Regions from separate parts of the Paenibacillus sp. GCM10012306 genome, predicted to be linked through region 2. Evidence: riboswitches for the same ligand, from Rfam matches in the RefSeq annotation. Region 2 holds a riboswitch; the other holds the start of a gene.

Region 1 (4,418 bases), on a different contig from region 2:
GCACCTGAAAAAATGCGTGAGTCTAGTTCCTGTTTTCCTGCCATGTCTGCACCGATACAAGAAATATGCGTTCCTTTTTTTACCCACTCCATGTGGATGATAGGAGTTCTTGAAGACGTCACCGTTATGATAATGTCACTATTCTTCACTGCATCCTCTAAACCATCTACTTCTTCAAAGATAATTGCGTTGGCTTCCATCCCAAATTCATCTTGAAGTCTATGCGGTATACTATCGACAAAACTTTTCAATTTCACTCTATCTCTGGCAGCAACTCTGACTACTTTCAAATTCGGCAGCGCATATAAAGCACATGCAATTTGATATATAGCTTGGTTGCCAGATCCTACAACAAAAAGGTTCTCAGATTCTTTTCTAGCCAAATATTTGGCTCCGATCGCCCCCGAAGCCCCCGTCCGTATTCCTGTAATGAAAGAACCGTTAGTAACGCCTAACGCTTGCCCTGATTCCGCATCAAATACAGTAATCAGCCCCATTAAAGTCGGAATATTTTTCTCCTCATTATCAGCAAACCATGTAACTGTTTTATGCCCAAACACTTTGTCTTGCTTGAGGTAGCCTGATTTAATGTCCATATCTGCCTTGCCTGGATCAAAATCATAGAAAATAGTTGGCCATGTCTCAGTTTTATTATCGCTTCTAGCTCTGTAAACTGCTTCAACAAGGTTAATTACCTGCTGAACATTCAATACTTTTTTAACATCCTTATCACTTAAGATTCGCATTCGTGGCACCTCTGGAAAGTAGAATTATATAAGCCGAACAAAAGAAAGTAACGAAAAGCGAAGAGGAGTGAAGGGGGAAGTTTGGAACTGTAGGAGCGAAGCGATCGCCTTTGTCACCAGATTCCAACCGCTAGAAGCGGTATTAAAGAGGAAATCTGGGGACAACAGCGACCGGAAGTCCAAACATTCCACCGTAGTGACGATGAGCCTTACGTTCGGTTCTTAAGTTCGTCTTATATAGGTTTAAAAAAAGCATTGAATCTCACCCCTCCTAATAAATAGGCCCTAACGGGAATGAGACTCAATGCTTTTCTTCGTTTTTACCCGGGGATAAAAACAAGCACGGTATTTATTTGTAGCTATATAATAGCTAATTATTCTTAAATTCACAATAAAACTTGCTGTAGTTTTCCACGGAACAGAGTTGACTATTTCAATCCTCTAGCTACTTTTTCAGCGCAAGAATCTCTTGTTCCGACAATCCAGTTGCTTTGGAAATGGTAGCGATATCCATATTCAAGGACAGCATGTTCTTGGCAACCTCTTTGATCCCTTCTTTGATCCCCTCTTTAATTCCTTCCTCAACACCAGCTTTAAGTCCGGCTTGCTTCGCCCCTTCGATCATTGACGCTTCGTCATGCAGATATTTCTGACGGGCTTCATACAAACGGCGGGCCTCCGAATCCTGGCTTAAGTACTGCAGGGTGTCCATAGCCTTTTCCAGTCCTGGTTCATTCATCTTCAGCACCTCCCAATGGGTTGGGTCTACTCCTTTGAGGAACAGCAGCCAATTTTCTAGTCCGCTATTCGAAGGAATCATATCTTCAAGCTTCGGCAGCTCCAAAAAGTGCACCTCGATATCATCAATAAACTGTATTCCAGTGCGGTCTTCACGGAGATGAAATACACTGTGGTATTCGTCATTTGACAGGAAAGCATAGTTCAGAATGTTGATCGTCACACACTTCTTCAACTCCTGGTACTTTTCACCTTCCTTAAGCTGACTGGCATACCGTTTGCTCCAATAGAACAGCGTCCGCTTTTCAATATCATACTTGTTGAATAACTGCATCTCGATATCGATCAGCTTACCCTCAGTTGTCTTTGCATAAACATCGAATATGGACTGCTTGTCGAGCGGATCGTCCTTGTCGGTGTAAGGGTTCATCAGGATAATCTCGGTAAGCGGTGGTTCTCCAGCCTGAATAAATATACGGTTCAGAAAAGCCAACAACACATCCTTGTTATTCTCACTGCCAAAGATTCGTTTGAACACAAAATCGACTCTCGGATCGAGCAATTCCATATCGGTTAGCTCCATTCTTCTTATCGTTTATTATACCAAGATAGAACAACCTTCGCCCTCATTTCTATGAATTTTATCCGTCTACTCTTATTCAACATTTTCCCAATTTCCAATTGTATCTCCCTGAATAATCGTGTATAGTGACATTAACAATCTCATACGAACCGACACTAGGGGAGCCGCGTGGCTGAGACGAATGCAATATTCGGACCCTTTGAACCTGATCTGGTTAATACCAGCGTAGGGAAGTGCGCGTTAAGAGTCCGGGCTTGCCTTTTGTTATGGCTTGTTTTCCGTTGTCGTGCTTAGCCGTCTTCCGATCAGGAGGGCGGCTTTTTGTGTTGGATTTTATGGAGTGCAACACCATTACGTAACATGGAGCGATTCCTTTTATGAAAAAACGATTTCCCGCCGCTAACGGCCCTGAACTGCATCTGATCTCCCCGGAAGGAATATCGCTTGCAGATTGGCTGCGTCTTTCCCTAGCTGTTCTCCCCTATGTAGACTATTTCCACCTGCGGGATAGACAGCTTACAGCCAAAGCGCTTTTCGAAATCGTAACCCAAATGCACCAAGCAGGCATCCCTCTGGAAGCTATTGTTGTGAACGATCGATTGGATGTCGCTCTTGCCGCAGGGACCGGCGGTGTACAGCTTGCAGGACATAGCTTACGTGTAACTTCGGCGCGACCTTTAGCCCCAGGAATGCGCATCGGCTGCTCCATCCATTCGCCACAAGAAGCAGTCAGCGCGGCGGGTGAAGGAGCAGATTATTGCCTTTTTGGCCATGTCTATGAATCTGCCAGCAAGCCGGGTCTGCCCCCACGTGGTCTGGACATTCTCGAAGAAACCGCAGCTAGATGCCCGGTTCCGGTCATTGCCATCGGAGGAATTCAGCCGGACAATGCCGGAGCAGTCATCAGGCGCGGTGCAGAGGGGATTGCCATTCTATCTGGCATTAGCAGCGCAGCAGATCCAGTGGCACAAGCAGAAGCTTACCACACAGCCATTCAGACTGCATGGCTTGAGGGGAGGTGAAGATATGCAGGTTCAACTGAATGGAAAAGACACCCTACTAAGACAGCATTGTGTTACTGTTGCCGATATTTTGGCAGAGACACCCTGGAAAGGGCGGCGAGTTCTGGTGGAAGTAAACGGTGAAGTGGTGCCCAAGGACGCATATGGCGTCACCCGGCTGTCCGAAGGTGACCGGATAGAGTTTGTACATTTTGTGGGGGGAGGTTGAACGAATTGACTCTAACTACGGAAGAACAGGAGCGGTACAGCAGGCAGGTACGTTTTCACGGCATAGGCGCGGAAGGTCAAGCAAGACTAGCCGCCTCCAGTGTGCTCATTCTGGGTGCAGGCGCACTGGGGTCTGCTATTGCCGAGACGCTGGTCCGCGCCGGGGTAGGCAAAATAGTGATCGTCGACCGGGATTACGTGGAGTGGAGCAATCTCCAGCGCCAGAATTTGTACAGTGAAGCCGATGCAGAGCAAAGATTACCCAAAGCAATCGCAGCGGCACAGAGACTACAGAGCGTGAACTCTTATGTGACTGTGGAAGGAATTGTAGCCGATGCTGCCGCCGATGAGATTGTAGAGTATGCACGTGGGGTCGATTTGATTCTCGATGCCTCCGATAATTTTGAGGTCAGAATGATTATTAACGATATTTCGGCCAAGACAGGTATCCCTTGGATTTACGGAGCTTGCACAGGAAGCAGCGGTATATCTATGACGGTCGTCCCCGGAGAGAGCGCCTGCCTCCACTGCCTGATTGACGAGCTTCACGCCGAAGGGGATACTTGCGACTCGGTGGGTATTATTCAGCCGGCTGTACAGATGACTGCTGCTTACCAGACTGCCGAGGCGTTAAAATGGCTCTCCGGACAGAAGGAATCTCTACGCGGGACACTGGTTTCCTTTGACCTGTGGGAGAATCGGCATGTCTCGATCGTTACGGAACAGCTTAAACGTACCGACTGTCCCAGCTGCGGCGAAAAACCCCTCTATCCCTTCCTGTCTGCGACCAATCTGTCCAAGACCGCTGTATTATGCGGCAGAGAGACCGTGCAGATCCGCCCGGCCCGTTCAAGCCGCCTAAATCTGAAACTATGGGAAGAAATTCTCGCAGTGCATGGAGAGGTGAGACGAAATCCATACATGCTGTCGTTGGACTTAGCAAAACACCGGATTGCTCTGTTCCCGGATGGCCGGGTATTCATCCACGGAACCTCAGATACTGCTGAGGCCCGTACAGTATACCATCGATATTTTGGCTAAAAAATCGGATTATAGAGAGGGGTTCTCAGCATGAACGATATCTTCCAGATTGGCGGCAAAGCGCTGACCAGCCGCTTGTTC
Region 2 (4,418 bases):
GCTAAGTAAACTATGGATAACTTTCTATTTTCCTTCGAACAATTGTATTAAATTCTCAGTTCCGGCCGCGACGCTGCCAGGTACTATCTTATAAAATCAGCTTGTACCACCCTGTTTCACCTAAGAAGTCATCTCTTGTAATATTTTCTCCACCTATTATTTGTCGTTAATTATTAATCGTTCCAATTCCCCTCTTCAGATACTATTTGCACTTTATTACTCCCTCTGGAGGTCTAAAACCTCTTATTCACGCTAGACATTTGTTATATTTATCACTGCTTTTGTTCTCTTATAGTACCGTATTTCAATATCCTTATCGTTTTGTATTTCTTTCATTTGATCAGTAGTTATTTTGAACTTCATTTCTCTTCCATCAGATGTTTTTACAATAACTATATTACCTCTTCTATTGACCAATTGACCTTGAAATATCATAAAACCTTGCTTCGCTAAGTCTAAAATTATCACAATTGCTATAACAACAAATATTGGGATCGGAAAGAATTGTACAATCAACACCCAAGTTGGTCTCTCTAATAAGATACTTGCGAATAACTGCATCAATGAAATGATAATAAACATTAACGACATAAACATAACTATTTGTAATTTTGTTTTCGCAGTCCTTTCTTTCATCTTGTCACTCCTTTTATTTTAGCGTTCTTGTCATGCTACTAGTATTTTAGGATAGCCCGGAGACATCTTCGTCTTCTGATACTTCATCTAGTGGTAATGACGCATTAAGTAATTCCCCTTGGTCATCCATTTCTCGCAAAAAAGCATTAACAGTATCAACATCTATCGTTTGCACTATTATCAAGTGTCCTATATGAATTCCTGGTAATTCTAGTGCTGCTTGTCTAGCAAAATGCTGCTTTAATTTATCCGGTGTTGTAATGATGCACCAACGTTTTACTCGATCATTAAATGTTAATGTAATTTCAATGAATTCCATTGTTTCAAGGTCATCATCGAATTTCCAATCAGTCAATATATGCACTTCTTCGTCAGTAAAATTAAAGTAGTACTTATCAATCCAAACGCTTCTTCCGTGGTCTCCGACGATCCTAATTTTTTCTTCTTTTTCAGCTAGTATTTCATATTTCTTCCCTTTGGTTAGCGCATTTTCATAATTCCCGATACTGCTACAGATTGCTTTGTCTAATTCCAATGAGATCACCTTAGTTGAATGGATTGAATACACTGGTTCTTAATTTTTAGGCACACTGATTTTAACAAAAACAGCCCCTGCTATTTACAATACTATAAAATATGGTATATTTATATCCGAATTATGAAACTTGATAGCGATAAAACCTTTTTTCACTAGGGGAGCCTGTATTTGGCTGAGACGAAAGCGGTAAGCTTCGGACCCTTGGAACCTGATCTGGATCATACCAGCGGAGGGAAGTGGAACTGAAATTCGGGTATTGCATGGCTCTTCTTTTTGCAAACTTAAATTTTAGACCCCTTTATTTCCGCCGGGAGATAAAGGGGTCTTTTTTTATCGTGCTAAGGAGGTTACGGTGATTACGGAAATCATCTCTGTGCACAATTTATCCTACGCCTACGCCAAATCTGCATTGGCACCGGTACTGACAGACATCTCCCTTACGGTTCACCAAGGTGAATTCGTTTCCGTTGTCGGGACCAGTGGATGTGGTAAAAGCACGCTTTTCAAAATTATCGCCGGATTGCTGGAGCCGAGCAGCGGAGAGCTACATCTTCACGGAGTTTCGGCTACCGCCAAGCGGTTAGGCCAGGTCGCTTACATGCCCCAGCAAGATCTGCTGCTGCCCTGGAGGACGGTACTGGAGAATTGTCTGCTTCCCTGGGAGATCAAGCGCAGCCGTAGCAAAGCCCAGGTTACTAGTCAGGTTATTGAACTGCTGGAGCGCTTAGGTCTGGCTGGCATTGAAAATTCATTCCCCCATGAATTGTCAGGCGGAATGCGGCAGCGGGTAGCTTTTCTGCGAACGCTTATTACGGGGGGCGACCTACTGCTGCTAGACGAGCCCTTTGGGGCACTCGATCATATGACCAAACGAGAAATGCATAGCTGGTTACTGGAGATTTTGGATGAGCTGGACAAGACGATTCTCTTCATTACGCATGATCTGGAAGAAGCTTTGCTGCTCAGTGACCGCATCTACCTCTTGCCTGGACGGGCAGAAGGACAAGTAGAGGAAATACTCGTGGATCTGCCGAGGCCCCGGCATTGCCGAATGAATTATGAGCCGCGGTTTATAGAGCTGCGGGCTGAACTGGAGCGCAGACTGTATGACAAAACTGCTGTTTAGAACAAGCTGGCGGAATTATGGACCGTTCTTACTTCTGCTGCTATTTATTCTCGGTTTGTGGGAGACGCTGGCGCGGATAGATGTCCTGCCCCCCTTCATTCTCCCGGGTCCTCTATCCATAGGGACCGCTCTGGTTGAAAACAGGAAATTACTATTCGGGCTACATTTGCCCGCCACCTTACAAGAGGTACTGCTTGGCTATGCTTTGTCCGTCACCTGCGGTACTTTACTGGGACTTGGCATGCATATGTGGCGTCCGCTGGAAAAGGCACTGTATCCCTTTGTTATCATCAGCCAGACCATTCCGCTGATCGCGCTGTCTCCTGTCTTCATTATGTGGTTCGGATACACGCTGTGGAGCAAGGTCGCCGTGGTGTTCCTGACCGCCTTTTTCCCAGTGGTAGTTGGTACTTATGATGGGCTGCAGCAGAAGATTCCTGCCTACGAGGACCTGCTCCGCACCATGGGTGCCAGCACACGCCAAATTCTGCTCAAGACACGAATTCCGCTGGCGCTGCCCTCTTTCTTTTCCGGCCTCAAGCTGTCGATGGTCTACTGTGTGATTGGGGCAACGATTGGCGAATGGCTCGGTGGCAGCAAAGGGCTCGGTTATTTTAGCCGCAGAATGGCAGGGAACTTGCAGAGCAAAGAAATGTTTGCCGCAGTGGTCTTGCTATCCGCGATGGGCGTTGGCTTGTTTCTCGTTATCGCTATGATTGAGAAGATTATTTTTAAGAAAAGAGGATTTCACAACAAATGATTACTAGACATCACAGGTTCAAAAAGATTGTTCCGCTTCTGTTGCTTGCAATGACAGTGTTGCTTGTGAGCGGTTGCGGCGAAAAGGTAAAGTCTAAAAGCTCTGGAAGCGAAACCGGGGCAGCAGCAAGTAAGCCGCATAAACTCACACTGATGCTGGATTGGTACCCGAATGCTGTCCATTCCTTCCTTTACGCTGCTCAGGAGAACGGGTATTTTGCCGAGGAAGGGCTAGACGTAGAGATTCAAATGCCGGCAGACAGCAATGATGCGTTGAAGCTCGTAGCTGCTAACAAAATCGATCTCGCATTGAGTTATCAGCCACAGGTGCTGATGGCACGGGGTGAGCAGATTCCTGTCCTCTCCATCGCCGCAATTGTCAGACATCCCTTGAACCATCTGATGGTTCCGGCCAACTCTTCTGTGAAGACACCTGCTGACCTGACCGGGAAGACCGTAGGCTATTCCTCCATCCCGCTCTATGAAGCCATGGTGAAAACGATGGTCCGCAGCAGCGGAGGTGATCCAGAATCCTTACAGCTCGTAGATGTTGGCTTCAATCTCATTCCGGCCCTCTCCACAGGGCAAACGGATGCCATCATCGGCGGTTTTATCAATCATGAGCAGCTGATCCTGGAAAAAGAAGGACATCCGGTAACCTCCCTAAATCCGACGGATTACGGGGTGCCAGATTATTATGAGCTTGTGCTGGTAGCCAGCCAAGAAGGAATGCAGAACTCTCAGGCTTATTTCAAAAAATTTCTGACCGCCGCCGCCAAAGGTCAAAAGTTCGTCAAGGAGCATCCAGAAAAAGCGCTGTCTCTTCTGTTCAAGCATGAAGATCAGACTTCTCCGCTTGACAAAGACATCGAGAAGAAAAGTCTGGAGATTCTGCTGCCGCTGATGGATCCGGGGAACGAGCCGTTTGGCTATCAGGACCCGGATTCCTGGAACAAGGTGCAACAATGGCTGAAGGAAAATGGCCTGCTATCCGCTGAAGTAGCGCCGGAAGAGGCTTTTATCAATTTGTAGATCGCAATCTGTAAGGCAAGATGCCAATGGGCGGGTTCTATAATAGCGCGTTACAAATCTAATTTTCTCGGGAGGCAATCCTATGACTTATTTGTCCAAGGTAAGGGAGCAAAATCCGCTGATTCACAATATCACCAATATTGTTGTGGCCAATTTTTCGGCCAACGGGCTGTTGGCCCTCGGTGCTTCCCCGTTCATGGCGGACTCCTATGAAGAAGTTGCCGATGTAGCTCAAATGGCCGCTTCTGTCGTACTGAATATCGGCACGCTGAACGAACAGGTCATCCCGTCTATGATTCTGGCTGGACAATCCGCCAATGCCCATGG

What was found. A riboswitch is a leader RNA that binds a small molecule or an ion and turns the genes downstream of it on or off. The one in region 2 is predicted to bind thiamine pyrophosphate.
Region 1: linked by a shared signal. The riboswitch ahead of ACFORK_RS25230 (thiamine phosphate synthase) and the one ahead of ACFORK_RS28975 (ABC transporter ATP-binding protein) in region 2 are both predicted to bind thiamine pyrophosphate.

The regions. Positions count from the first base shown of each region.
Region 1 covers NZ_JBHRYW010000015.1:16,758-21,175, reverse strand. The annotation lists gene ACFORK_RS25240 (ornithine cyclodeaminase family protein) at 1-746, opposite strand, end outside; gene ACFORK_RS25235 (Rpn family recombination-promoting nuclease/putative transposase) at 1,192-2,052, opposite strand; TPP riboswitch at 2,215-2,316, shown strand; gene ACFORK_RS25230 (thiamine phosphate synthase) at 2,445-3,089, shown strand; gene thiS (sulfur carrier protein ThiS) at 3,094-3,297, shown strand; gene ACFORK_RS25220 (ThiF family adenylyltransferase) at 3,303-4,337, shown strand; gene ACFORK_RS25215 (thiazole synthase) at 4,368-4,418, shown strand, end outside.
Region 2 covers NZ_JBHRYW010000026.1:5,606-10,023, reverse strand. The annotation lists gene ACFORK_RS28985 (hypothetical protein) at 253-636, opposite strand; gene ACFORK_RS28980 (hypothetical protein) at 683-1,171, opposite strand; TPP riboswitch at 1,319-1,426, shown strand; gene ACFORK_RS28975 (ABC transporter ATP-binding protein) at 1,527-2,300, shown strand; gene ACFORK_RS28970 (ABC transporter permease) at 2,281-3,060, shown strand; gene ACFORK_RS28965 (ABC transporter substrate-binding protein) at 3,057-4,091, shown strand; gene thiM (hydroxyethylthiazole kinase) at 4,174-4,418, shown strand, end outside.